DNA from 2 places in the Lysinibacillus sp. NPDC093712 genome. Region 2 is predicted to be linked to the other one. Evidence: a T-box and tRNA genes for the amino acid it is inferred to sense, from the RefSeq annotation. Region 2 holds a T-box; the other holds one or more tRNA genes.

Region 1 (4,940 bases), on a different contig from region 2:
CACGGAAGTTAAGCTCTTTAGCGCCGATGGTAGTTGGGGGCTTCCCCCTGTGAGAGTAGGACGTCGCTTCGCTTGTTTTTTTACGTGGAGGATTAGCTCAGCTGGGAGAGCATCTGCCTTACAAGCAGAGGGTCGGCGGTTCGAGCCCGTCATCCTCCACCATTTTAAAAACTTAAAGTAATATTGTCGCGGGGTGGAGCAGTGGTAGCTCGTCGGGCTCATAACCCGAAGGTCACAGGTTCAAATCCTGTCTCCGCAACCAAATTATGGTCCCGTGGTGTAGCGGTTAACATGCCTGCCTGTCACGCAGGAGATCGCCGGTTCGATCCCGGTCGGGACCGTCTTTTTTTTATGCCGGTGTAGCTCAGTTGGTAGAGCAACTGACTTGTAATCAGTAGGTCGTGGGTTCGACTCCTATCGCCGGCACCAGCCCTTGGAGGGGTAGCGAAGTGGCTAAACGCGGCGGACTGTAAATCCGCTCCTTAGGGTTCGGCGGTTCGAATCCGTCCCCCTCCACCAGTTTTATTTAATAGGGGCATAGTTCAACGGTAGAATAGAGGTCTCCAAAACCTTTGGTGTGGGTTCGATTCCTACTGCCCCTGCCAATTTTTTTAGATTAAACTACTGTTATAGTTCATATGGCGGTTGTGGCGAAGTGGTTAACGCATCGGATTGTGGTTCCGACATTCGTGGGTTCGATTCCCATCAGTCGCCCCATATAATAATATTGGGGTATAGCCAAGCGGTAAGGCAACGGATTTTGATTCCGTCATGCCCTGGTTCGAATCCAGGTACCCCAGCCATTTTTTATTCATAATATGAGCCATTAGCTCAGTTGGTAGAGCATCTGACTTTTAATCAGAGGGTCGAAGGTTCGAGTCCTTCATGGCTCATCATATTTGCGGGTGTGGCGGAATTGGCAGACGCACTAGACTTAGGATCTAGCGCCGCGAGGCGTGGGGGTTCGACTCCCTTCACCCGCACCATTTATTTAAATTTCATAATTGCCAGGATAAATAATCTTATGCACATGCGGAAGTAGTTCAGTGGTAGAACACCACCTTGCCAAGGTGGGGGTCGCGAGTTCGAACCTCGTCTTCCGCTCCAAATGTGCCGGGGTGGCGGAACTGGCAGACGCACAGGACTTAAAATCCTGCGGTAGGTGACTACCGTGCCGGTTCGATTCCGGCCCTCGGCACCATTTTTAATAAAATTAAGCGCCCGTAGCTCAATTGGATAGAGCGTCTGACTACGGATCAGAAGGTTGTGGGTTCGACTCCTGCCGGGCGCGCCATAAAAAGATAAGATAGACAGTAACGGAATGTAGCTCAGCTTGGTAGAGCACTTGGTTTGGGACCAAGGGGTCGTAGGTTCGAATCCTGTCATTCCGACCATCTTTTAAAATTGGGGCCTTAGCTCAGCTGGGAGAGCGCCTGCCTTGCACGCAGGAGGTCAGCGGTTCGATCCCGCTAGGCTCCACCATATTTATTTATTTCCGGAGGTATACCCAAGTCTGGCTGAAGGGATCGGTCTTGAAAACCGACAGGCGGGTAACACCGCGCGGGGGTTCGAATCCCTCTACCTCCTCCATTTTCTTTTTCCGGGTCAGTAGCTCAGTTGGTAGAGCATTAGATTGAAGCTCTAAGTGTCGGCGGTTCGATTCCGTCCTGACCCATCTTTTTTTGCGGGTGTAGTTTAATGGTAAAACCTCAGCCTTCCAAGCTGATGTCGTGAGTTCGATTCTCATCACCCGCTCCAAAGAGGGCCTATAGCTCAGCTGGTTAGAGCGCACGCCTGATAAGCGTGAGGTCGATGGTTCGAGTCCATTTAGGCCCATTATAAAATTTTTCCGAAGTAGCTCAGTTGGTAGTAGCACCTGACTGTTAATCAGGTTGTCGCAGGTTCGAGTCCTGCCTTCGGAGCCATGGCCCCTTGGTCAAGCGGTTAAGACACCGCCCTTTCACGGCGGTAACACGGGTTCGAATCCCGTAGGGGTCATCTAGTAAAGCATGTAGCACATTGTTGCTACGTGCTTTTTCTTTGTAATTTTTCAAGTTATTTACTTAGTTCTTATAAAATTTTGATGAAGAATTTTCGACTGTCGGTTTAAATTTGAACAAAGTATTTCATATATAAAAGATGTATGTTTTCTGATGGATTTTTTCGTGGTGAATTTATTTCTATTCATCTAATATGAGGTTAGATGGAGGAAAACGACATGAAACTACAAGAGATACAACGTTTTTTAACACTTTATCAAATGGAGCAAAATGAGTCTGCCCAATGGCTAACAAATAGATTACAGCAAGTTGAAAAAGAGGGAGTATATATTCCTTCAACAGAGGAGCTTACTTTTGGCGCTCGGGTAGCCTGGCGTAATAGTAATAAATGTATCGGAAGATTGTTTTGGCATTCACTGCATGTTGAGGATGCACGCGATGTTTTACATGAGCAAGGAATATTTGAGAAGCTGCTGCATCATATTCGGTATGCGACAAATGGTGGTAAAATTCGCCCAACAATAACGGTATTTGCATCTGGAAGAGTAAAGATTTGGAATCATCAGCTTATACGTTATGCTGGCTATGAGACAGAAGCTGGCATCGTTGGTGACCCACATTCTGTGCCATTTACAAAAGTATGCGAATCATTAGGTTGGCAGGGTGAAGGAACAGCATTTGATGTACTACCACTCGTTATACAGGTGGATAATCGTCAACCTCAATTATTTACAATTCCACGTGAAGATGTATTGGAAGTTGCAATTCGCCATCCTGAGCATCCGCAGGTGGAGAAACTAGCGTTGAAATGGTATGCGGTGCCGATTATTTCAAGCATGCGCTTTCAAATGGCAGGTATTGATTTTCAGGCCGCTCCTTTTAATGGTTGGTATATGGGAACAGAAATTGGGGCACGCAATTTAGCTGATCATGATCGTTATAATATGTTACCGAAGATTGCTGAAATTTTTGGTCTCGATACAACAAAGCAGGCATCGCTTTGGCGTGATCGTGCATTAGTTGAATTAAATATTGCTGTTCTGCATTCCTTTAAAGAAGATGGTGTAAGTATAGTCGATCATCATACTGCTGCACAGCAATTTAAGCTATTTGAAGAGGCTGAGCAGAAGGCAGGCCGTGACTTAACAGGCAACTGGACTTGGTTGATTCCGCCGTTATCTCCTGCAACGACACATATTTTTCATAAGCCTTATGTCAATGTTTATAATACACCAAATTATTTTTATCAGAAACCGCATTACTAAACGTAAAGAGGCAACTCATAGATGATGAGCTGCCCAGACTGTAGACAAACTCGAAGTTTTTCGAATTTGTCTATAGTCCTTTTTTATTTAAAACTAATATAGGGATGACTACTGCCGTTGATTTCCGCTACGGGCGGGCGCTTTCCGCGGGCACAACGTAAGCCGCAACCCTCGCTAACGCGCGGTTTGTTGCGTCTTACGTACTGTGCTGTTCCAGCAGGAGTCGCCCGTCCTCCGCTCCAATTAACTAGTGTCAACACGCTCTTTCAAAGGAAAAAATGAAAATACAGTACGATTATCGCACTTATGATTATATATGATAGTCGTCTGCTTTAATCATTAAACAAATTTAGAGGTCTACTGCCGTTGATTTCCGCGGGCACAACGTAAGCCGCAACCCTCGCTAACGCGCGATCTGTTGCGTCTTACGTACTGTGCGTTCTGAGCCGGAGTCGCCCGCCCTCCACTCCAATCAACTTCAAACAGCTTCAAACAGCTTCATAGAGAGGGGATGCTCGAAAAGTATGGCAAGACGAAAGTAAGAACCCATTTTTCACAATAAAAATAACAAAAGGGATTAAGATTTCTATTCTTAATCCCTTTTGTCGACAAGCTCGGCAGCTCATAGTATGATGAGCTACCTTTTTTTAATTTATATATTCATTTCTAGAAGCTCTAAACGAACAGAAGAATAGTAATGCCGCAACGACAACAAACAGCCATCCAGCTGTATCCCAGCCGCCAAATAAATCATGTAAGTAACCAAATAAAATAGGACCTACTGCGGCTAATAAATAGCCTAATGATTGCGCAAAGCCAGATAAATCTGCTGCCTCAAATGCCGTACGTGTACGAAGTGTAAAGAACATCATTGCAAGTGAAAATGAAGCACCACCTGCTAAGCCTAGCAATATCATCCACAATACAGCAAGACTAGTCCATTCCATGACAAGGCCAGTAAAGCCGATGAAATAAAAGGCAGTAAACATTAAAACGAGGGGTCGCTGTGATGTCATTTTACTAGCGATAATCGGTACAGCTAAAGCCATAGGTACTTGTGAAATTTGCATGATGGAAAACATCCAACCTGCACGATCTGCGGCTATACCTTGTGCAATATAGATTTCAGGAATCCAAGCAGCGGTTGTATAAAATAATAATGATTGAAAACCCATCGCGCCAGTGACTGCCCAAGTAACTGGTGATTTCCACAATGGTATACGTTCTTTCGTAGCGGCTACAGTTGGTTCAGGCTTATTAAATTTTAATTGTGGAATCCAAATAAAAATCGTCACTACGACAAGGGCTAGAGCGATTGCAAGTGCACCTTGCCAGCCAAGAGATGCATTGGCTATGGGATAACTAATACCAGCACCAATTCCAGCTGTTAAATTCATGGACATTGTGAAAAATGCCATCAGTAATCCAACATGATAAGGGAATTTCATTTTAAGTAGCCCTGGAATTAGGACGTTGCCAAATGAAATAGCTACACCTATTATCATTGTACCAAATACGAGTAATCCAGTAGTTCCAAGTGAGCGCAGTACAATTCCTAGCGCTAATAAAATCGTTGATATAAATAGTGTTAATTCAAGACCCAGTTTTCTTGCAACTAATGGGGCAATAGGTGACACTAGCGCGAATGCAAGCAATGGAATTGTTGTTAGAAAGC
Region 2 (24,463 bases):
GATTGCATTTGCGGCATTTGGTGTTATTGCACTATTCCAAAGCCAAGCAGATATCGCGTTATTTACATTTGCGGTAACAGGAGCATTATTAGGATTTTTACTATTCAATGCAAACCCTGCAAAGGTATTTATGGGAGATACAGGCTCACTTGCACTAGGTGGTGCACTAGCTATGGTATCGGTACTAGTTAAAGAAGAGTTTTTACTTTTATTAGTTGGATTAGTGTTTGTTATTGAAACACTATCTGTTATTTTACAGGTGGGTAGCTTTAAAATTCGTAAAAAACGAATATTTAAAATGAGTCCTATCCACCATCATTTTGAATTATCAGGTTGGTCAGAATGGAAAGTTGTACTTGTATTTTGGTCAACTGCTTTAGCAGTAGCATTGATTGCAGTCTTATCGGAGGCGTTCTTATGAGAGAATATACAGATTTACAACATAAAAAAGTCCTTGTTTTAGGCCTAGCTAAAAGTGGTGTGGCAGCAGCGGAGATTTTACATGAGCTTGGCGCCTTTGTAACAGTCAATGATTCAAAGCCGTTTGATGAAAGTCCAGATGCGCAAGGTCTACTGCAAAAAGGCATCACAGTTATTTGTGGTCGTCATCCAGAGGATTTACTTGATGAAGGATTTGAGCTAGTTGTAAAAAATCCTGGTATCCCGTATAGCAATAAAATTGTAGCAGATGCAATTAGTCGTGATATACCTGTATGGACAGAAATAGAGCTAGCTTATTTAATTAGTGATGCGCCATTTATTGGTATTACAGGCTCTAATGGTAAAACGACAACGACGACATTAATTTTTGAGATGTTGGAAAATGGTGCGGAAAAACCGTTAATTGCAGGGAATATCGGCACAGTTGCATGCGGTGTAGCAAGAGAGGCACAAGAGGATAACGTCATAGTAACGGAGCTTTCATCGTTCCAGCTTATGGGTATCAAAACATTTAAACCAAAAATTTCTATTTTAACAAATCTTTATGATGCACATCTTGATTATCATGGTACGTTTGATAACTACGCTGAGGCAAAGTTTGGTGTAACACGCAATCAGGATGAAAATGATTATTTCATTTACAACGCAGATCAGCCAATTGTTGTTGGCTATGCTGCAAAATCAAATGCAAAAAAAGTACCTTTTTCTTCTAAAGGACGTACTGAACAGGGAATTAGCGCTGATGATACGACAATCTATTGGCAAGGTGAGCCGTTTATGGACAGAGCGAATATTGCTCTGCCTGGTAGACACAATCTAGAAAATATTCTAGCCGCTGTAGCAGCTTGTCTATTGATTGGCTGTGACAAAGCTAAAATGGAAGAGGTATTAGCTGAATTCGGAGGCGTCCGTCACCGTACACAATTTGTCCGTGAGTGGAATGGCCGAAAAATTTATAATGACTCTAAAGCAACCAATTGCTTAGCAACAAAAAGTGCATTAGATGCATTCCAGGCACCTGTTATTTTGCTTGCGGGTGGTTTAGACCGCGGGCATTCTTTTGAAGAATTACGACCTTGTATGGGGCATGTGAAAGGCGTTGTGGCGTTCGGTGAAACGGGCTTACGTTTTGTAGAATTTGCTAAGTCTTGTGGTGTATCGCAAACAGTTATTGCTCAAAATGTAGAGGATGCTGTTCATTATGCCGCACCGATGTCTGCAGAAGGAGATATTATACTACTATCACCAGCTTGTGCAAGTTGGGATCAATATGACAGCTTTGAAATTCGTGGTGACGTTTTTATTGATGCTGTAATGAAGCTGTAATGAGCCTGTAACTATTTTAGAATATACTTGATGTGGAAGGATGGCATTACTGAGAGGGAAAGAAAGCTATTTATTGCTCGTCACAACTTTGATGCTATCAATAATCGGCATTATTTTCGTCTATTCTGCAGGTACCTATTGGAGTGCCGTTCATTATAGTGGAAAAATGCCGTTTTATATGAAACAAAGTTTGTATTTTGTGGTAGGCATTGTAGTGTTTTTAATTACCATTCGATTAAACATATTAAAAGAACAATCCTTTTGGAAGATGGCTTATATATTTTCGTTGGTTTTACTAGTCCTTGTACTGATACCTGGTATTGGACTTGAACGAAATGGGTCTCAAAGCTGGATTGGTGTAGGACCATTAACGATACAACCTGCTGAGATAACGAAAATTACTGTGCTTGTGTATATCAGTCATATATTAGCGCAGCACAAAACTGGTACGCCAATCGTTAATTGGCGACATGCTGTTATCGTGGTGTTACCCGTTGTGTTAATTATGCTTCAGCCTGATTTTGGATCTGTGTTTATACTTGTAGTGTCTGTTTTTTTATTGTTATTTGTGGCAGGGTATCCGTTAAAGCTTTATGTGATGATAATGGTAGCGGGGGCTGCTGGATTAGTAGGCTTAATTGTCACAGCACCATATCGACTTAAACGTATTGAAGCGTTTCTCGACCCTTGGGCAGACCCATTGGTAAGTGGATTCCAAGCGGTTCAATCTTTAATGGCAATTGGCCCAGCTGGGATCTTTGGACATGGCTTTGGTCAAAGTAGACAAAAATTTCTATATTTACCTGAACCGCAAAATGATTTTATTTACGCGATTATTTTAGAAGAAATTGGTTTGGTGGGTGGGCTCGTTATTTTAGCACTATTTATACTGACAATATACGCTGGTTATAAATTTGCAGTACAGGCTAAAACACGAACATCCTATTATGCGATTATTGGACTTGTGACAATGTTAACTGTACAGGCGTTTTTAAATATAGCTGTAGTTATCGGTTTGGTTCCTGTAACCGGTGTCACATTACCATTTATTAGCTATGGTGGAACATCTTTAGTAACAATGTGGTTGATAATAGGTATTATTTATCAATTAGCGAAATAAATATAAAGGAGGAGTACTTTTTATGGAGAAAGTAATTGATATAGAAGATCGCATCCCTACGCTTAAACAGCGACGAAAAAAGCGTACAAATCGTAAATTCATTGTCCTAATATTACTTTTCTTTTTAGTGCTAGCTGTACTCCTTTATTTTCAATCTCCTTACAGTGATATTAAAAGCATTACGGTTAATGGTGCCAAACTAGCTGACGAACAATATTATTTAGAGGCTAGTACGCTTGCACCAGGAAAGTCGATGTGGGGTTTTACGGTAAAAGATGTAGAGCAGGCATTGCTAAAGGACAAATGGGTACAAGAGGCACATGTCCAGCGCAAATGGCTGCGGGGCGTAACGATTGATATTAAGGAATGGAAAAAAGTTGCGTATTTAGCTGGTGACGGAACTTACTACCCATTGTTGGAGAACGGTAAGAAGTTTGAACAAGCGGGCGACAATATCCCTATCGATGCACCTGTTTTTATTGGCATTACAGGGGAAAAAACAATTAACAAGCTTGTAGAGCAATTAGCACGTTTAAAACCAGAAGTATTAGCTTTAATCTCCCAAGTCAATACTAACAGTAATGAGGCTAATCCTAATGCGGTCAAGCTTTATATGAATGATGGCTATGAAGTACGTGCAGTTATTCCAACATTAGCTGATAAGCTAAATTATTATCCTTCAATTGTTGCGCAAATAGCAAATTTAGAAAAGGGTGTTATCGACATCGAGGTTGGCTCATATTACCGCCCTTTTAATGATGAGTACAATAAAGTCAGCATTGATATGACAGACAACCATGATGAAAAAGCGGACAACCCTGATGAAAATGCCGCCAACCAGGAAGTGAATGAAGATGAACAACAAGAAACAGAATAGCAAAGGGAATTTCTTTACGAGGAAACAATTCGAGCTCCTCATCGTTTGTATAACTACTGGGTTTATCATCGGCTATTCTTACAACCAAGCAAAGGACAATCGACAAACAAGCTCCAATAATTCTGAGCTATTTGAACAAGAAGATACGTATCGTGAGGAGTTGATTGAACAGCAGGAGCGCAATAAAGAACTCACAGAAGAAGCGAACAAGTTACAAGAAAAGATTCGGAACTACGAAAAAGAATTCGCTTCCAATGAAAAGGATTCTAAACAATTAGTTCAAGAAGCAGAAGACTTACGTTTACTATTAGGTGATTTAAGTTCAGAAGGAAAGGGTATACGTATAACGCTTCAAGATGGCGATTACGATCCTAAATCTGTAAACCCTAATGATTATATCGTCCACGAAAGCCATGTGTTTAAATTATTGAATGAATTAAAAATTTCTGGAGCACAGGCAATTGCCATTAATGGGCAACGGGTCTTGGCTAATTCCTATATAAGATGTAATGGACCTGTTATTACAATTGACGGCAAGCAACATCCTGCCCCCTTTGTAATTGAGGCGATAGGGGATTCTGCAACACTCCGTGCTTCACTGAACTTAAGTGGTGGCGTAGTAGATCAGTTGTTAAATGACAATATTGTAGTGTCATTAGAAGAAAATCAAAAGTTAACAATGCCAAATGTAAAAGTAGAAAGTTAACGACTGTTATTCCATGAATAAACATGGGGTAAAAATTAGGTTAAGCCTCCCACGGATGTCCTAGATAAAAATTGTTCATATTACAATTCATCTAAATTTAACGATATCAAGGAGTAATTGTTTGCGATACGTCTAGGAGGGGCTATTTTGAAAAAAAATATGTACACCCGAATAACGATCGTGCTATTTATTATCGGTTTGATGATAGCGGTACAATACAATACCATTCAAAAACCAGCTGAGCGAGATACACGAGATATTTGGGCCATACGAGAGGAATTAGCAGAAGAAAAGCAAAGGCATTCCACATTATTAGCAGATATTCGCTCACTTAATGAGGTAATGGGTCGCTATGAGCAATCTGAAAAAGCTAATTTACAAGCTGTTTTAAATGACACAGTCAATCAATTAAAACAACAGGCAGGCTTAACGGATACTACAGGTCCAGGGGTAGTACTCCGAGTGGAGCCAGCGCCGGAATTAGTTGCAATGGGGTATGAAATGAAAGAGATTTCTCCGGATTTACTTACCCAATTACTGAATGAATTATTTAAATATGATGCTGCTAGTGTTGCCATTGATGGCAATCGTATTGTTCATACATCAGCCATCAGAGACATAAATGGGAAAACGACGGTGAATAGTGTAGCACTTTCATCACCACCTTTCAAAATCTATGTTGGGACAAGCACATATAAGGCAGCACAAAAAATGTATAATTCTATTCAAGCTTCAACATTTATCGATTCATTTTATTTAGATAATTTTAAATTAGTGATAGAGGAGCCTACTGCACAGTTAACCATACCGGCATTCGATCAACCATTGACGAATGATTATTTAACAGAGGTCAAAAAAGGAGATTAATATATGTGGCTACCATTTTTAGGTTTGGTATTTGGACTAGCGCTTGGCTTGTTAACAAATATCCAAATTCCCTCTATCTATGAAAATTATTTGTCAATAGCAGTGCTGGCTGCATTAGATACGTTATTTGGAGGTATTCGAGCTCAATTACAACAAGTATACGACGATAAAGTATTTGTATCAGGTTTCTTTTTTAATATAGTTCTTGCGGCGGGATTGGCGTTCATAGGTGTGAATTTAGGGGTGGACTTGTATTTAGCTGCCATTTTCGCCTTTGGAGTGCGTTTGTTCCAAAATATAGCAATAATTAGGCGTATTTTACTAACTCGGTTAGATGAAAAACGTCACAATAAGAAAAAAACTTCCATAGAATGAGAGAAAAATTGACCAAAATACTCGATTTGCTTAGACATTAGGCAAGATTTACAATAGAATGAAATTAAGAGCATTTTCAAGGAGGTGCAGCGAATTTGAATCATCAAGAATTATATATATCACTCGATATAGGATCTTCCTCTATCAAAGTATTAATAGGTGAAATGAGCGACGGACAATTACATGTAATTGGGGTCGGTAATGTAAAATCGAATGGGGTTCGAAAAGGTGCAATTGTTGATATCGATGCAACAGTTCAATCTATTCGAAAAGCAGTAGAACAAGCAGAACGAATGACAGGTTATCAAATCGATGAAGTCGTTTTAGGCGTTCCAGCTAATCAGACGATGTTACAACTAGTTAAAGGTGTTGTCGCTGTAAATAGTGAAAATAGAGAAATTACAGATGATGATTTAGACAGAGTGGTAGAATCTGCACAAGTCATGTCAATACCTCCTGAACGTGAATTAGTCAACATCATTCCAAGACAGTTTATAGTAGATAATTTAGACGAAATTAAAGACCCACGAGGTATGATTGGTATTCGTCTCGAAATGGATGCGACAATGATTACGACCTCTAAAACGTTGTTACACAATGTACTTCGTTGCGTAGAGAAAGCGGGATTAAGCATTAGAGAGATTTATTTACAACCACTAGCGGCTGGTTATTTTGCATTAACAGAAGATGAAAAAAACCAAGGTACAGCCTTTATTGAATTAGGTGGCGGCTCAACAACTATCTCGGTATTTGAAGAGGGGCTACTTACACATACTGGTGTCATTCCGGTAGGTGGGGATCATATTACAAAAGACATTTCAATTGTTTTAAAAACACCGACAGATCAAGCGGAGCAAATTAAACACCAATTTGGACATGCCTTTTACGATGATGCTTCAGACGAGGAACTTTTTGAAGTGCCAGTTGTAGGTACAGATTCAAGGGATCAGTACAGCCAACGCTTTATTTCAGAAATTATTGGTGCTAGATTAGAAGAATTATTTGAACTAGTAATCGATGAGTTAGCACGTCTAGGCGTTCGAGATTTGCCAGGTGGTGTTGTTTTAACAGGTGGAGTTGCAAAGCTAGATGGTATAGCTCAATTAGCACGCCAGATACTGCAAACGCGTGTTAGAATATATACTCCAGATTATATTGGCGTTAGAGAGCCTTCATTTACGACGGCAGTTGGACTGATTCGTTACGCCTATCTAGAAGATGATTTTTATGGAAAAGGTACGAATACGCAGCCTATTGAGTATGCGGTTGTCGGTGCTCAAGCACCAGCATCTAAAAAGCAAGAATATGCTACACCTTCAGAATCAAAAGGAAGCGTAATCGGTAGAGCAAAAAAATTATTTGATAAATTTTTTGATTAACTTGAATGCGTAATGAATGATACAGAGTCGAGTTACCGTGGGAGGAAAAAAGAATGTTAGAATTTGATACAAGTGTTGATCAACTTGCAGTTATAAAAGTCATTGGTGTGGGTGGTGGCGGTAACAACGCTGTTAACCGAATGATAGAGCATGGTGTACAAGGTGTTGATTTTATCGCAGTAAACACAGATTCACAGGCTTTGAATTTATCGAAAGCAGAAATTAAGCTACAAATCGGTACAAAACTTACGCGTGGTTTAGGAGCAGGAGCTAATCCAGAAGTAGGGAAAAAAGCGGCTGAAGAAAGTCGTGAACAATTAGAAGAAGTATTACGCGGTGCGGATATGGTATTCGTAACAGCTGGAATGGGTGGAGGCACAGGTACTGGTGCTGCACCGGTTATTGCCCAAATTGCACGTGATTTAGGCTCACTAACAGTTGGTGTTGTAACACGACCTTTTACTTTTGAAGGGCGAAAGCGACAAACACAGGCAATTGGTGGTATTGGTGGCATGAAAGAAGCTGTCGATACATTAATCGTCATTCCGAACGACAAGCTATTACAAATTGTCGACAAATCGACTCCGATGCTAGAAGCTTTCCGTGAAGCGGATAACGTTTTACGTCAAGGTGTACAAGGTATTTCAGATTTAATTGCAACACCAGGTCTGATTAACCTAGACTTTGCTGACGTAAAAACAATTATGTCTAACAAAGGTTCTGCGTTAATGGGTATCGGTATTGCGACAGGTGAAAATCGTGCAGCAGAAGCCGCTAAAAAAGCAATTTCAAGCCCATTACTGGAATCATCAATTGATGGTGCTAAAGGTGTCTTGATGAACATTACAGGTGGCTCAAACCTAAGCTTATTTGAAGTACAAGAAGCTGCAGATATCGTTGCATCGGCTTCGGATGAAGAAGTTAACATGATTTTCGGTTCTGTTATTAACGAAAATTTAAAAGATGAAATCATTGTAACCGTTATTGCAACTGGTTTCTCAGAAGAGACGCTACAACAACACCGAGGAAATACGCGTCCAGGCATTAACAGCATTAATAATCGACAAGCTGCTCCTCAACAACAAGCACCTATTCGTGAGCAGCGCCAAGAGGTACATGTTCAGCAAGAACAACCACAGCGTCAAAGTCAGCAAAATTATGGACAAGATGATATGTTAGAAGTACCTGCATTTTTACGTAACCGTAAAAATCGCGGATAATAAAAACTCGTATTTTACATCTGTAAAATACGAGTTTTTTTAGGTGCCTGACACGCAAACAATTCTGAATTGTTTGCGTGTCAGGCACTTTTTGTGTAAGGAAACGAAGTTTTTTGTCAAAACATTTTAAGGAAATCATGCGATTGTTTGACAATATTTGTGGCGCTGGCGTGCTAACTTTGTAAGTAGGAGGCGGCTGTTATGTATGGAGAATGGCTGGTGCTCATTAATACGCTTTATAATCTAGCAATATTGACGTTTACAGCAAAAGTTACAGGCGTTTATGTAAAGAATACGAGATTATTAATGAGTTCAATTATTAGTAGTTTAATAGCTGTAATCGGTGGTCAAATGCTGCTTACGATTGTGCTAAGTTTTATTGTACTGATTGGTCTAGCTTTTCGCTTTAAACTTCGAAGCTTTCAAAAGCAAGGTCCTATTGTACTGACCGCAACGATTGTTATTGGCGGACTGTTAACAGCATTACAACCGTATTTAAAGAATCTTTCTGTCATTCACTTTATTGTACTTTGCTTATTGCTGGCATTTGGTAATCTCCTTATATTTTATAAGCAATGGGGATTTGTCAAGCTGGAGCGTGTCAGTGGACAGTTTGTATTTCAAACGACCTTAAAGGTTTTTGATGAAGTTATCCCACTTTCGGCATTTGTAGATACAGGGAATCAATGTATTGAGCCACTGTCGGGAAAACCTGTCCATTTCGTTTCGTATTCAGCACTACGACCTTATTTACCAGCAACAATTCGAGATGCACTATCGCAATGGCAAGAAACAGATCCTTACGATGTATCAATGTTTTCAGTAGATTATCAGCGTCTTATTCGATTTATTCATGTCAATACTGTGCAACAACAAACTGTTGTCTTAGGCTTTCGCTTTGATGAATTGCATATTAAAGGAGAGTCATCACAAGTAAAAACAAATGAATATATCGTTTTAACAAAAAAAGCTAAAAATTTTCCGCATAGCACAGCAGCAATTTTACATTTTTCAGCGCTTTCAAATAACTCATAGAGGGGGAGAACTATTGCTTCTTAGGCTACTTGCTAGCTTGAAAAAATTATGGGGTAAGTTTCGGAGTCGTGAAACGTACTATATAGGGGGAAATGATTCATTGCCAGTGCCACTAAGTCGAGAAGAAGAAGTCACAGTCATTGCATCCTTTATGAACGGAGATTTACGAGCTAGAGATACACTTATTGAACGTAATTTACGTCTTGTTGTTTATATTGCTAGACGTTTTGATAATACGGGTACGCCGATTGAAGATTTAATTAGTATTGGTTCAATTGGCTTAATAAAGGCGATTGAAACGTTCAATACCGATAAAAATATTAAACTTGCAACGTATGCATCACGTTGTATTGAAAATGAAATTTTGATGCATTTACGTAAAACAAGTCGCATGAAGGGTGAAGTTTCACTAGATGAACCACTAAATTCTGATGCAGATGGAAATGAGTTACTATTGTCTGATATTTTAGGGACAGAGGAACATATTATTTTAGATAATGTTGAAAAGAAAATCGAACGTCAGCATATGTTCCATGCCATTAATTTATTAGGAGCACGTGAACGATATATTATGGAATGTCGTTTCGGATTAAACGGTAAAATTGAAATGACGCAAAAAGAAGTAGCAGATCATTTAGGAATTTCGCAATCATATATTTCAAGGTTAGAAAAGAAAATTATACAAGATTTACGAGAAAATTTGAATCAGCCAATATCTTAGATAGGGAAATTTATCCTACCTAAAATTGGTCACATTTTTTCTGCATATTCTCGATTCTGTCGGACAAACTGATGTAACGGTTTAGTCAGAGAATAACATCCGGAGGAATCGAATATGCGAACAAAAGTAGATCTTTGCGGCTTAGATACATCGACTTTGCCAATTTTAAAGCACGAAGAAATGAAGGAACTCTTCATTCGATTACAAGCAGGGGAAACAGAGATTCGGGAAGAGCTTGTAATGTGTAATTTAAGGTTAGTGCTAAGTATTGTCGGACGATTTGCCTACAGGGGTGAACAGGCAGATGATTTATTTCAAGTAGGCTGTATTGGCCTCATGAAAGCCATTGATCATTTCGATTTGAAGCATAATGTACGATTTTCAACATATGCTGTACCAATGATCATTGGTGAAATTCGTCGCCATCTGCGTGATCATCATGCACTACGTGTTTCTCGTTCTCTTAGAGATATTGCGTATAAGGCGATGCAGGCAAAAGAGCAATGGATAACCGATAATTTGCGAGAACCAACGATTGAAGAAATCGCAGAAATGATTGACATGAAAAAGGAAGATGTATTATTTGCTTTAGATGCCATTCAAGACCCAGTTTCATTACAAGAGCCCATTTATGCAGACGGTGGAGACGCTGTTTATATGATGGACCAATTACGTGATGATGATGTATCAGAAGATCAATGGGTTGCCTACGTGTCAGTGAAGGAAAGCTTACAAAAGTTAGATGTACGTCAGCAGATGATTGTAGCTAAGCGTTTTTATTATGGTGAGACACAAACTGAAATTGCAAAAGAATTAGGGATTTCCCAAGCGCAAATTTCACGTCTAGAAAAAAATGCCATTGAAACAATGCAGAAAGATTATAAGTAAGTAGACAATGCGCACCCGAAACTTCGGTGCGCATTTTATCTTCATTGCGTTAGTGCGAACATGAAGATAGCGGTCATAGATTTTTATTAGCAATACAGCAACTAATCAATAAGCATTGTAAATGTTTTAGCTCAACATAAAACACAATGGTAATTGATTTAGTAGGAGGGATACAGATGCGTTTCTCGATGTTACAGCAAAAAGAAGTAATAGAAGCAGGGAATGGACGTTTTTTAGGCTTTGTTGTAGATGCAGAAGTATCAAAAGAAACGGGCTATGTAACGGCATTTATGATTGCAGAGCCACGAAAATATCTAGGGTTTTTTAGAGGAGAAGAATCAATAAGAAAAGTGTATATGAAAGATGTTCTTGTAGTCGGAAAGGATGTCATTCTAGTAAAGGCATTATCGTAGAATCTTAGCATTTGTGCTGCTCGCTCATATTTTTCGAACAGTAAGACTGTAGCCTCTCATTTCGTGTGAGCAGCGTAAATGGATCAGCATTTTTATAGGTCAGGCTATTCATTGATAAATGAAGAGTTGCTTGTTACAATAAAGGAAACTAAGTTGTAAAGTTGGGAAAAACAGTGACGAAAATCTTAACAAATTTAGACAAAATTAATAATCAAATACAAGCAGCACAACAGCGTTCAAATCGTGAGGCAACTAATGTTCAAATTATTGCTGTTACGAAAGAGGTTTCCGTTGAGAGAACACAAGAAGCAATTGATGCAGGGCTTATACATTTAGGTGAAAATCGTCCTGAAGGCTTAATACAAAAAATTGAAGCCATTCAAGCAAATGTACACTGGCATTATATTGGATCATTACAAACTCGAAAAGTAAAACAAGTTATTAACGAAATTGATTACTTACATTCCTTGGATCGTTTAAGCTTAGCAGAAGAAATTGAAAAAAGAGCAACAAAAACGGTAAAATGTTTTGTACAAGTTAATGTGTCAGGTGAAGAATCAAAACATGGTTTAACAGCAGAAGACGCAGTAACTTTTATTGAATCTTTACAAGACTTCACGAAAATTCAAGTTGTAGGTTTAATGACAATGGCACCAAATACAGAGGACGAAACAATTATTCGCTCTGTTTTTAAGCAATTAAAACAATGTCAACAGCAAATAGCCGAACGAGGATTCGCACACGCACCTTGTACCGAGTTATCAATGGGCATGTCTAATGACTTTGAAATAGCGGTAGAGGAAGGAGCTACATTCGTTCGAGTCGGAACGGCTCTTGTTGGAAATGAAAGAGGGGAACAGGATGAGCATGAAAAATAAAATTAAAAACTTCTTTTATCTTGAAGAAGACCTAGAAGAAGAAATCACGCAAGCTCCTATTCAACAGCAACAACCCGTGCAACAACAACCGATTCATGCAGCTAAACCATCTAAAAAGGTCATCAAAGAACGTAAGGCACAAATTCATGAAATTGTACCGCAAAGTACAAATGCCAATAATAATATTGTTAGTTTACAAGCAGCTATGAATACAAAAGGTGCAAAGGTTGTATTGGTAGAACCGAGAGTTTATGCAGAGGCTCAGGATATCGCAGAAAACTTAAAAAACAAAAGAGCAACAATTGTTAATCTGCAACGTATTGAACGAGAGCAAGGTATACGAATTATCGATTTTTTAAGCGGTACAGTCTATGCGCTAGGTGGGGACATTCAACGTATAGGCAAAGATATATTCTTATGCACACCAGATAATGTAGAAGTGTCTGGCGAAATTTCAAATTTTATTTTAGACGATAATTAATAGCGAGGATTGTAGTTTATATGACTTTTTATATAATTTTGCATTATTTGGATTTAGCGTTTACTGTGTACTCATTTATGCTAGTAGCATATGTTTTAATGTCTTGGGTACCAGCTGCTCAAAGTTCAGCAATTGGCCGTTTTCTTGAAAGAATGTGTGATCCATACTTAGGGCTTTTTAGAAAAATCATTCCTCCTATTGGCATGATTGATATTTCTCCGATTGTGGCAATATTCATGTTGAATTTTATTAAAAATGGGCTTTTTATTGTGATTCAAAAAATATTCTTTATGTTTTAGTCAAAATCCTCACAATTAGTGGGGATTTTTTGTGTAAAAAGGGAATACTAGACTTACATATACTAGTAGTTTCAAATGGATGAGGTAGATGGGGTGAACGATAGATGGAGCATTTAATACAACATTTTAGGAAGGACGAGCAACCTTTTATTGAGCAGGTAGTAAGTTGGCAACGTGAGGTGGAAGACCGCTATGTTCCGAAACTTACAGATTTTTTAGATCCAAGGCAGCGTTTTATCGTAATGTCTATCATTGCGCAAAATAATATGCTTCAAACGACAAGCGATGGCTTGTTTCATGAAGCAGAACGTCAACGTATGCTTATTTTCCCAACGTATTTCGAACCGCAAGAGGAAGATTATCAGCTTACAGTATTTACAATTCACTATCCTGCAAGATTTGTCCAATTGCGCCATCCAGATGTGCTCGGTGCCCTATTATCTTTAGGCTTAGACAGAGCTAAATTCGGAGATATTCGGGTGAATGAGCAGCAAGTGCAGTTTGTTGTCGCTGAAGAGATAGCAGATTATGTACGCCTTCATTTAACAGGAATTGGGAAGGTTAAAGTGCATGTAGAATCAATTAAAGAGTCACAAGCGCTTATTGAAAATGAAGATGACTGGCAGGAAGAATCTTATACCGTTACTTCTATGCGTTTGGATGTCATTATTGCAACGGTATTAAAAGTGTCTCGTCAAAAAGCACAAGCACTTATTACTGGAAAAAAAGTGCGTGTAAACTGGACTGAACGAGATAGTGTTGCTTTTGAATGTCAAGAAGGTGATATTTTATCAGTACGAGGTAGTGGTCGCATGAAAATATTAATGACAGAAGGCCGAACAAAGAAAGATAAAATTCGTTTACAAATCGGTCGTTTGACCCAAAAAGGGTAAAAAACATGTAATTTCTATTTATTTTTACTGCTAAGTTGTTAGAACAATTGTATAATAGAAATTACGAATGTACATGTAAAGGAGAGAAGGATCGTATGCCATTATCACCTATTGATATACATAATAAGGAGTTTACAAAATCTTTCAGGGGATATGCTGAAGATGAAGTAAATGAATTTTTAGATCAAATTATTAAAGATTATGAAAAACTACTCCGTGAAAAAAAAGATGTCGATAAGCAACTGGAAATGGCTTTAGAGCAAGCGAGACATTTTAATTCTTTAGAGGAAACATTACAAAAATCAATTGTTGTCGCGCAAGAGGCAGCAGATGAGGTACGAAGAAACTCACAAAAAGAAGCAAAGCTTATTGTGAAAGAAGCCGAAAAAAATGCAGATCGCATTGTGAATGAGGCATTAACGAAAGCACGTAAAGTAACAATAGAAATAGATGAGCTGAAAAAGCAGTCAAAAGTTTTCCGCAATCGATTTAAAATGCTTGTTGAAGCACAGTTAGATTTACTTAATGCAGACGATTGGGATCATTTATTGCAATATGATATTGATTTAACAGAAATTCAGTCTTCTGTTGGGGATGCCCAAGAATCAGAAGAAATCTAAATAGTCCATTGAAAAAGTGACGTAGTCATGTAATGAATATGACTTGACGCCATACATGGATTTCCATATACTATTGTAATAGTAATTAAATAAGAACAGATATGCATATAGGCAGAGACGAAGACAGTATTTGTTAGGTGTAGTAAAGCGATTTGGGGATAGTGTGAGCCCAGACAAGCAAATAACAAAGAAAATCACTTCTGAGCTAAATAACTGAACGTTTAGTAAGTTATTTCGGAGCGCACAACGTTAACGTGCTTTCAAGCGGTAGTACAATTATGTACTACAACTAGGGTGGTACCGCGAGTTCAAGCTTCTCGTCCCTTACAGGGATTGAGGGGCTTTTTTTGTTGTTAATGGATTGTTTTGCGTGTCACTAGGAAAGTATAGCAAAAAGGTGTAATTTAAATGATTGGCACAAGTTGTGTCCTCTTTACCTTTGCTTGGGACTTACAAAATCTGTCGAATGTAATTAAATGCTTAGCAATTGTTCTCTGTTTGCAAAAAATAAAGGAGGAATTAACAAATGGTTGAATATAAAGAAACGTTACTAATGCCGAAAACAGATTTTCCAATGCGCGGAAATTTACCAGCGAATGAACCAAAAATGCAAGAAAAATGGAATGAAATGGACATCAATAAACTACAAATGGAGCGTACAGCAGGTCGCCCTGAATATGTTCTACATGATGGCCCTCCCTATGCAAATGGTGATATCCATATTGGTCACGCCTTAAATAAAGTGCTGAAAGATATGATCACACGTCATCGTTCAATGACAGGTTTCCATGTTAACTATATTCCTGGATGGGATACACATGGTTTACCAATCGAGCAAGCTTTAACGAACAAAGGTGTAAAACGTAAAGAAATGTCTATTGCTGAATTCCGCGAGCTTTGCGAAAAATATGCATATGAACAAATCGATAATCAGCGTGAGCAATTCCGACGTTTAGGTATCCGTGGTGATTGGGAAAACCCATATATTACGTTAAAACCAGAATTTGAAGCTCGACAAATTGAAGTATTCGGTAAAATGGCTGAAAAAGGCTATATTTATAAAGGCTTAAAACCAGTGTATTGGTCACCATCTTCAGAATCTGCATTAGCAGAGGCTGAAATTGAATATAAAGATGTAAAATCAGCTTCTATTTATGTAAGCTTTGCGATTAAAGATGCAAAAGGTGTTGTACCAGCTGATGCGAAATTTATTATTTGGACTACTACACCTTGGACATTACCAGCGAATTTAGGGATTTCTCTAAATCCAGAATTCATCTATGTTGTTGTGGCAGTAGCGGATAAAAAGTTCATTATTGCGAAAGAATTGCTTGAAACAGTTGCAAAAGAACTTGATTGGGAATCTTATGAAGTTATTCAAGAGGTAAAAGGGGAAGCTTTAGATCGCATCGTAGCACAACATCCGTTCTACGACCGTGAATCGCTTGTAATGGTTGGTGAGCACGTTACTGCTGAGGCAGGTACTGGTTGTGTTCATACTGCTACAGGACACGGTGAAGATGACTATCAAATTGGTAAGTTATATGGTTTACCAATTTTAAGTCCAGTGGATAACAGTGGTTGTTATACTGATGAAGCACCAGGCTTTGAAGGTGTTTTCTACAATGATGCAAACAAAATGGTTACTGCTAAATTAGAAGAAGTTGGCGCATTAGAAAAACTAAACTTCTTTACGCACTCTTATCCACATGACTGGCGTACGAAAAAACCAGTAATTTATCGTGCTACACCACAATGGTTTGCGTCAATCGATGCTTTCCGTGATGAATTATTAGATGCGGTTAAATCGACAGCATTTACACCTGCTTGGGGCGAGACACGTCTTTATAATATGATTCGTGACCGTGGAGACTGGGTTATTTCTCGTCAACGTGCATGGGGTGTACCGATTCCAATTTTCTATGCTGAAAACGGTGAGCCGATTATTACGCCAGAAACAATTGCACGTATTTCTACACTATTCCGTGAGCATGGTTCAAATATTTGGTTCCAAATGACGGCTAAAGAATTATTGCCAGAAGGCTTTACGCATCCAGGAAGTCCAAATGGTGAATTCACGAAAGAAAACGATATTATGGACGTTTGGTTTGACTCAGGATCATCTCACCAAGGTGTGCTAGTTGAACGTGGTATGAAATATCCAGCTGATCTTTACTTAGAAGGGTCTGACCAACACCGTGGTTGGTTTAACTCGTCGTTAATTACGTCTGTGGCGATTAATGGCTATGCACCATATAAAGGTCTCTTAACGCATGGTTTCGTTCTAGATGGCGATGGTCGCAAAATGAGTAAATCACTAGGAAATGTAATTATCCCACAAAAGGTAATGGATCAATACGGTGCTGATATTTTACGCCTATGGGTAGCTTCTGTAGATTATACTGCCGATGTTCGTATTTCAATGGATATGTTAAAGCAAGTTTCTGAAGTTTACCGTAAAATCCGTAATACATTCCGTTTCTTACACGGCAATGTAGCTGATTTCAATCCATTGAAAGACCGTGTACCATATTCGGATTTACGTGAAATGGATCAATACATTTACATGCGTCTACAAGATGTATTAAAAACAGTGCGTAGCGCTTATGATCGTTATGATTTTGCTGCTGTTTACCATGCGGTTAATAACTTTGTTGCTGTAGAACTATCTTCATTCTACTTAGACATCGCAAAAGACGTTGTTTATATTGAAGGTCATGACAATCACGATCGACGTGCAATGCAAACGGTTATTTACGATACATTAATGACATTAGTAAAAATCATGACACCAATCATCCCACATACAACAGATGAAGTTTGGTCTTATTTACACGCACAAGGTGTTGTAGAAGAGGTATCAGTTCAATTAACGGATTTCCCATCAGTAGTTGAGCAAGCAAACTTCGATGAGTTACGTGAAAAATGGGAAACAATTATCGATGTACGTGATGCTATTTTAAAAGCATTAGAAGAAGCTCGAAATGCTAAAACAATCGGTAAGTCTCTTGAAGCGAAAGTAACAGTTTATGCAAAACCAGAAGTATTAGCATTATTGAATGATGCTAACATTGATTTTGCTCAGCTATCAATCGTTTCTGCGTTTGAGGTAGCACCAATTGAATCAGCTCCTGCTGAAGCGCTAGCTTTAGAACATGCATCAATTGTTGTTGAAAAAGCAACAGGTGAGAAATGTGAGCGTTGTTGGTCAATTTCTGAAACAGTTGGAACAAATGAAGCGCAACCAACAGTATGTGCTCGTTGTGCAGAAGTTGTTGAAAAGTATTACGTATAAAATTTTATGAAATAAAAATGAGCAGGCGATGATGAAATCGACTGCTCATTTTTTATATGAATGGATAGCTGTGAACATACCGATCTAAAGTTAAGTACGATAGTGGAAAGTAACGTTGAATAGGAAGTAAGCGAGGGTGTCTGTACGAAGTTGTTTTGAGAACTGAGCATTCAGTATATTTACTTAAACAATATTTCGATTGTATTGCGGTAGTCAGTTGGAGAAATTCCTACATATTTTTTAAATGTAAGACTGTAATAATTGGGTGTATTAAAGCCAGAACTTGTTGAAATTTTTTCAATGGTGTAGTCAAATTTCCGTAAATACGGGAGTGTTTTAATTATGCGAGTATACGCTACATAATCAACAAAATTACGACCAGTTTCTTTTTTAAATAAGCGGCTAAAGTGAGTAGGACTAAAATTAATTGATTTGGCGACATCACTAATAATTAGTTGCTCATCATAATGCTCCTCGATATATTGAATAGCCTTTTGTAGTTGTTCATGCTCCGTTAAGTCCTCATAAAATCGTATATGAATATTATCTACAGGTGGCTTTCTACGTGCTTTTCTAGCCTGACTGTAGGATTCTTTAACTTGCATAGATTGCAAAAACACACCACCAATTCCTATAAAAAGGTGGATATTATAATCTCTTTTCAAAAGCTCGATAACGGTCAGTAAAGTGGTGACACCATCTGTCCAACGTTTAAATGATGTATACGTATGAGGAATCCGCATCAGCAATAATAAGTAACGCTCGAAATTTAAAAAGGACAGGGGTGCTTTGTCCGAAAAATGCTGACGAAAGACATTGGTAATAACACTACTTGCATCGTACAGTATCGGTCGGTTTTGCTGAGCATCTACATAGCCTTGGATTAAAAAAACGATATTTGGAATACAGTCAGTTGATAAAAACGAAGAAGCTTGAACAATTTCCTGTTCGTTATTAATTTCACCCCGTATGAGTCGTCTCAAAAAAGCTTCGCGAAATGGTGACGTATGATTGTGTGGGATTTGTTGTGATAGCTCAAGCATTGTAACGGTACTTGCTTGTTGATCTTTATAGGATGTATAAAGTTTTTTTACAATTCGTAAAAATTTTTGTTTTTGCAAAGGTTTAATAAGAAGTGCTAGTAAATTTAATTCAATGGCAATACCTGTTGAATAGGTTAAGTGTACTGCAACAATAGGGACAATAATACTATTAGGATAATTTTTCTTTAATCGTTTGACCTTTACCCAATCAAATAAATGGTTAATTTCATAGACGAAAATTGCCACCTCTTGTGCGCTCGGTCGTGTACATTCAATAAATGTATGCGGGAGAAATTCTTCTAGCCATCCTATCATTTGCTGTTTTTCAATTGAATTCTCAACGTACCATACGACGCTTAAAATGCTAAACAGCCCCTTTCTAAAATCAAAAAACAAAAAGAAGATTGATAAAAGTATTTTAACTTAAAATAGCAATATTTTGTACTAATACAGCAAAATATTGTACCTATATTATTAGAAAAATAGAATAGAATAGTTGTAGTGAATAATAATTTGAAATTTCAGATAATTATTCACCTAGACAAAAGGGGGTTAGTAATATGGCGGGGAGTCATGATTATGAGTATGTGGAAGCTGGAACTGTGGATGTCAGAGATTTGCCACCGTTAGATCCGACGACGCATAAAATTATGAAGGATGAGTTTACTACAGGCTTTAGCTTAACGGTATTTTATTTTATTTTAATTTTTAGTATCCCGGTAATGAATTGGTTTGCTCCTGAAATTGCATTTAAGAAAGTATGGGGAGGCATGACTGTAACGTGGTTTGTCACGACAATTGTCATGATGGTGATGGCCTTTGTTATTGCATATGTCCATACGGCTTTGTATGAAAAGCGCTTGAAAAAATATGAAAATGTCAAATAAGTAGTTCACTAAAGGGGGTAGGTTGAATGATTGAGACGATTTTAGAACCAAAAATGTTGTTGACAATTGTACTCATGGGAACCATTGTGTACATTACGTATTTAACGAAAAAAAATACAACGGCATCTGATTTCTTCGTTGGGGGACGGAGCTTTGGATGGTTTACGAATGGATCAGCTATTGGGGGAGACTACTTAAGTGCAGCTACATTCTTAGGGATTGCGGGTTTAACATTTCAGCTAGGCTATGATGGTGCCTATTATGCATTTTGCTTCTCAATTGGCTTGACGCTACTAGCTATTTTTGTTGCTGGGCCATTAAGACGTTTTGGAGCATTTACTGTAGCAGACTTTTTAGCTTATCGCTTTCATAGTAGACGAGCTCGTTTAGCCGCAGTAATTGTTGTTTTAGCGATTTCAGGCTTCTACGCGGCGCCGCAGCTGTTAGGAGCAGCACAAATATTAAGTATGTTTTTTGGTACATCTTATGAATTCGGTATTATCTTTACATGTATAGTAATGATTTTCTACGTAGGAATAGGTGGAATGAAGGGGACGACAATCAACCAAGCATTAGAGCTTTGGATTCGTCTAGGAGCGTTCATTGTCATGCTTATTGCAGCAATGTATGGGGGCTTGCATTACGACAAAATTTTAGCAGCCATTAATTCCTTTAATGGCCCTATTACAGGTACATCACCGTATGCCTTGGATGGTAGTGATATTAACTTTGATGGTGGGGCATGGACTGGGACAGGCTTTTATTTCCCAACGTTTTGGCAAACGATAAGTATGACAATCGGTTTAGCGCTAGGTACTATTGGATTACCGCATATTTTATTGCGTTTTTATACGAATCCAAGTGCTAAGGCTGCCCGTAAATCTGCTTTAATGGCCATTGGAATTGCCAGTACGTTCTTCTTGTTAGCTGTTTTTTTAGGCGTTGTGGGCCGTGCTATTTTCATCTCAGGTAGTGCAAGTGAAGAAGTGATGAGAGATTTAGTACTTGGTGGCAATAACATGGTTATTCCAACAACTGCGCTTGCCTTAGGAGGCGATTGGCTTCTTGGCCTTGTTATTGCAGGGGCATTCGCTGCAATCTTCTCTAATTTATCAGGACTATTCATTACCAGCTCGGGCGCATTAGCACATGATTTATACGCTAGCTTTATGAAAAAAGATATTACGCAAAAACAACGAGTAGTTGCCGGAAAAGTAGCTATTGTTATTTTAGGTATTCTTTATGGTGGACTAGGTTTACTCGTTAAGGATGCATCGATCGGTCATTTAGTTGCTTTAGCATTTACGGTTGCTGCAAGTACATTTACACCGATTTTTATCTTAGGTATTTGGTGGAGAGGTATGACAGAAAAAGGAGCTATTGCTGGATTGGTGATTGGCCTTGTTGTGTCCATGTGGATGATTTTCTTACCAGGAACACTGCCGAGTTTCCTACAATTTAAAATCCCAGGTATTATAACTGTACCAGTAGGTTTCCTTTCTGTCATTATTGTGTCATTGTTAGATCGTAAAGTACCTGCTGATGTAAATGATTTTATGAAGCGCGTACACTCGAAAGAATCTGAAACTGCATAGGCCCTGATACTTTCAGGCTGTAACTTACAGAGTATTGAAAACATAGGCGGTAGACCAACTCAAAGAAATTTGGGCTGGTCTATTGTCTTTCTTTTAGAGAAATGGGTTTGTAAACTACTAAGGTGGTGGTTGACACTTTAGTACGAGACAAACTCACATGGGCACTTTTGTGAGAAAGCGTAAAAGAATATCATCAACATGTGTTCTTTAGAAGCGGTATAATTTATTAGTAGTGGATACTAGTTGATTGGAGTGGAGGGCGCGACACTCCGGCAGGAACAGCACGAGCGGAAAATCCATTTTTGTGGCACCGCCACAAAAATTAGTTGGAGCCGTGCCTGCGGAAAGGGAGCGCCTGGAATGGAAATCAACGGCTTCTTATTTTTCGTGGAGGCATCGATTTGGAAATCTTGGTTTTGAACGGACAAGGCAGGGCGTTTATGTGATTTTATTGACAGTACAATAGGCGAAGCGCTATGATTTTTACTTTTGGGCCGCAGCCTTGTGTTTCCGTCATATTTTCATGTTATATTAGTTATTGCTATATAAGCTCTTATGGTAGAATAGGTTAGATGTTGAGTGAACGGAGGAATAGCTGTGTATAAATATTATGGATTGGCCGCTTTTGTGATTATTTTAGATCAATGGACAAAATGGCTAATTGTGAAAAATATGGAGTTTGGTGAGCGCATTTCCGTATGGGACCCATGGTTTGGCATTTTATCTCATCGTAATAGAGGTGCAGCATGGGGAATGCTTGAAGGACAAATGTGGTTATTTTCTATTGTAACAATAGGCGTTATTTGTGCCATTATTTACTTTTATCACAAAGAAGCAAAGGGCAAGCCTCTTTTTCAAGTAGGCTTAATGCTTTTATTGGGTGGCGCCATTGGTAACTTTATTGACCGTTTATTTAGAGGAGAAGTAGTAGATTTTGTCGACGTATTAATCCCTATTATGAATTACGATTTCCCGATTTTTAATATTGCGGATGCAGCATTAACGATTGCCGTTGTCGTATTAATGATTGGTTTAATCGCCGAAGATAAAAAAGGAAAGAAACAGGTGAAACAATGACGCAAGTATCATATACAATCGAAGAACAACAGCAAGGAGAGCGCATTGACAAAGCGATTTCAAGTATACAGACAGAGTGGTCTCGTACACAAATTAGCAATTGGATTACAGAAGGAATTGTCAAAGTAAATAGTGAGACAGTTAAAGCGAAATATAAAGTAAAAGCAGGCGATGTTGTAGAAATCATCGTGCCAGAAGCAGAACCTTTAGATGTAATTGCTGAAAACTTAGACATTGAAATTGTTTATGAGGACGCGGATGTTCTCGTTGTCAACAAACCAAAGGGCATGGTTGTCCATCCTGCACCTGGTCATATGACAGGTACACTTGTAAATGGGTTAATGTATCATTGCAATGATTTATCGGGCATTAATGGTATTTTGCGTCCTGGTATTGTACACCGTATCGATAAAGATACATCAGGTTTACTAATGGTTGCGAAAAATGATGTAGCGCATGAATCATTAGTCGATCAACTTGTTAAAAAAACGGTAACGCGTAAATATACAGCGCTTGTCCATGGACATATTGCACATGATAAAGGAACAATTGACGCACCAATTGGCCGTGACCAAAAGGATCGTCAAAAACAAGCAGTTGTCGATAAAGGGAAACATGCAGTAACGCACTTCCAAGTTATTGAACGCTTAGGTGAGTACACACTAGTAGAGTGCCGTCTTGAAACAGGACGTACACACCAAATTCGTGTGCATATGAATTATATTGGATTCCCTCTTGTTGGTGATCCAAAATACGGACCGAGAAAAACGATTGATTTTGGTGGACAAGTATTACATGCAGGAGTTTTAGGGTTCGATCATCCTACAACTGGCGAATATATGGAGTTTGAAACACCACTTCCTGTCGATTATGTACAATTATTAGAGGAATTACGAAATAAGGATTGACGAATATTTAAAGAAGGTCTATACTAACGAAAGTGAATGAACGACTTTAACTTAATATTCACCTTTAATGGCAGTCCAGAGAGGCTGAGAAGGTACATGTGAACGTGTTGCAAAAATTTGTGCTGCAAATTTTTTCGACATGCTATTTAAACACGTACTCAACCCTCTCAGGCTATTCGCCTCGAGAGGTTTTTTTATGCCGTTGTAATGGTGCTTTACCACTTAGGAAGCATCCCGTAACAATTCGATTGTGCTAAACAACTTTTCAGAGGCAATACTCTAATAAAAGTTGCGCATAATGGACAACACTGAAAATAGATTCAAGAGAGGAGGACAAAAGATGTCAAAAAATGAGCTATTAGATGGGCCATCAATGACAAGAGCATTAACACGTATTGCACATGAAATTATTGAACGTAATAAAGGCATTGATGAATGTATTTTAGTTGGTATAAAAACACGCGGTGCCTTTCTAGCGAGACGCTTAGCGGAGCGTATCGAAAAAATAGAAGGTAAAGCCATTCGTACAGGGGAGTTAGACATTACGCTTTACCGAGATGATTTATCGACAAAGCATGAAAATGAGCAAGCTCATGTCGAGCAAGTGGATATCAATTATGTCGTTGCCAACCAAAAAATTATTTTAGTCGATGATGTACTATATACAGGCCGAACTGTCCGTGCTGCATTAGATGCCATAATGGACTTAGGACGACCAGCACAAATTCAACTGGCAGTGTTGATTGATCGAGGACACCGAGAGCTACCAATTCGAGCTGACTATGTTGGAAAAAATGTTCCGACATCTGGCACAGAGCGCATCGTTGTCAATTTAACTGAAGTCGATGGTGAAGATTGCGTCATTATTTATAAAGAAGACTAACTATAAAGTGAGGAAACGTTATGTCAAAGGCAGTGTTAGATATAAATGATAAACCGACTCCAGTCCAATTGGTGACATTAAGTTTTCAACATATGTTTGCCATGTTCGGGTCAACGATTTTAGTACCACAGCTAGTAGGCCTTAGCCCAGCAATCGCCCTTCTAACAAGCGGGATTGCAACATTGTTCTTCCTATTAATTACGAAGTTTCAAGTGCCAGCATATTTAGGCTCATCG

The links. The T-box of region 2 lies ahead of ileS (isoleucine--tRNA ligase). A T-box ahead of a tRNA ligase gene usually reads a tRNA of that ligase, here a tRNA-Ile.
Region 1: it has a tRNA-Ile gene. The T-box ahead of ileS (isoleucine--tRNA ligase) is inferred to sense a tRNA for this amino acid. The anticodon was not compared.

The regions. Positions count from the first base shown of each region.
Region 1 covers NZ_JBNNUU010000004.1:492,032-496,971, reverse strand. Annotated here, with positions in the region: partial or broken rRNA gene rrf (5S ribosomal RNA) at 1-72, shown strand, start outside; tRNA gene ACQKNX_RS17870 (tRNA-Val) at 87-162, shown strand; tRNA gene ACQKNX_RS17865 (tRNA-Met) at 188-262, shown strand; tRNA gene ACQKNX_RS17860 (tRNA-Asp) at 269-341, shown strand; tRNA gene ACQKNX_RS17855 (tRNA-Thr) at 354-429, shown strand; tRNA gene ACQKNX_RS17850 (tRNA-Tyr) at 436-519, shown strand; tRNA gene ACQKNX_RS17845 (tRNA-Trp) at 532-605, shown strand; tRNA gene ACQKNX_RS17840 (tRNA-His) at 642-717, shown strand; tRNA gene ACQKNX_RS17835 (tRNA-Gln) at 729-803, shown strand; tRNA gene ACQKNX_RS17830 (tRNA-Lys) at 821-893, shown strand; tRNA gene ACQKNX_RS17825 (tRNA-Leu) at 902-986, shown strand; tRNA gene ACQKNX_RS17820 (tRNA-Gly) at 1,033-1,107, shown strand; tRNA gene ACQKNX_RS17815 (tRNA-Leu) at 1,113-1,201, shown strand; tRNA gene ACQKNX_RS17810 (tRNA-Arg) at 1,218-1,294, shown strand; tRNA gene ACQKNX_RS17805 (tRNA-Pro) at 1,318-1,394, shown strand; tRNA gene ACQKNX_RS17800 (tRNA-Ala) at 1,407-1,482, shown strand; tRNA gene ACQKNX_RS17795 (tRNA-Ser) at 1,498-1,590, shown strand; tRNA gene ACQKNX_RS17790 (tRNA-Phe) at 1,603-1,675, shown strand; tRNA gene ACQKNX_RS17785 (tRNA-Gly) at 1,685-1,758, shown strand; tRNA gene ACQKNX_RS17780 (tRNA-Ile) at 1,763-1,836, shown strand; tRNA gene ACQKNX_RS17775 (tRNA-Asn) at 1,849-1,925, shown strand; tRNA gene ACQKNX_RS17770 (tRNA-Glu) at 1,927-1,998, shown strand; gene ACQKNX_RS17765 (nitric oxide synthase oxygenase) at 2,219-3,265, shown strand; gene ACQKNX_RS17760 (CynX/NimT family MFS transporter) at 3,913-4,940, opposite strand, start outside.
Region 2 covers NZ_JBNNUU010000003.1:314,494-338,956, reverse strand. Annotated here, with positions in the region: gene mraY (phospho-N-acetylmuramoyl-pentapeptide-transferase) at 1-421, shown strand, start outside; gene murD (UDP-N-acetylmuramoyl-L-alanine--D-glutamate ligase) at 418-1,767, shown strand; gene ftsW (putative lipid II flippase FtsW) at 1,808-2,887, shown strand; gene ACQKNX_RS14265 (cell division protein FtsQ/DivIB) at 2,910-3,764, shown strand; gene ACQKNX_RS14260 (DUF881 domain-containing protein) at 3,742-4,470, shown strand; gene ACQKNX_RS14255 (DUF881 domain-containing protein) at 4,618-5,337, shown strand; gene ACQKNX_RS14250 (small basic family protein) at 5,341-5,712, shown strand; gene ftsA (cell division protein FtsA) at 5,808-7,091, shown strand; gene ftsZ (cell division protein FtsZ) at 7,145-8,311, shown strand; gene ACQKNX_RS14235 (sigma-E processing peptidase SpoIIGA) at 8,513-9,346, shown strand; gene sigE (RNA polymerase sporulation sigma factor SigE) at 9,360-10,067, shown strand; gene sigG (RNA polymerase sporulation sigma factor SigG) at 10,182-10,955, shown strand; gene ACQKNX_RS14220 (YlmC/YmxH family sporulation protein) at 11,132-11,368, shown strand; gene ACQKNX_RS14215 (YggS family pyridoxal phosphate-dependent enzyme) at 11,542-12,246, shown strand; gene ACQKNX_RS14210 (cell division protein SepF) at 12,230-12,727, shown strand; gene ACQKNX_RS14205 (YggT family protein) at 12,748-13,026, shown strand; gene ACQKNX_RS14200 (RNA-binding protein) at 13,131-13,919, shown strand; gene ACQKNX_RS14195 (DivIVA domain-containing protein) at 14,015-14,539, shown strand; T-box leader at 14,645-14,867, shown strand; gene ileS (isoleucine--tRNA ligase) at 15,066-17,834, shown strand; gene ACQKNX_RS14185 (helix-turn-helix domain-containing protein) at 18,014-19,192, opposite strand; gene ACQKNX_RS14180 (hypothetical protein) at 19,438-19,764, shown strand; gene ACQKNX_RS14175 (cation acetate symporter) at 19,791-21,359, shown strand; gene lspA (signal peptidase II) at 21,957-22,436, shown strand; gene ACQKNX_RS14165 (RluA family pseudouridine synthase) at 22,433-23,344, shown strand; gene pyrR (bifunctional pyr operon transcriptional regulator/uracil phosphoribosyltransferase PyrR) at 23,685-24,227, shown strand; gene ACQKNX_RS14155 (solute carrier family 23 protein) at 24,248-24,463, shown strand, end outside.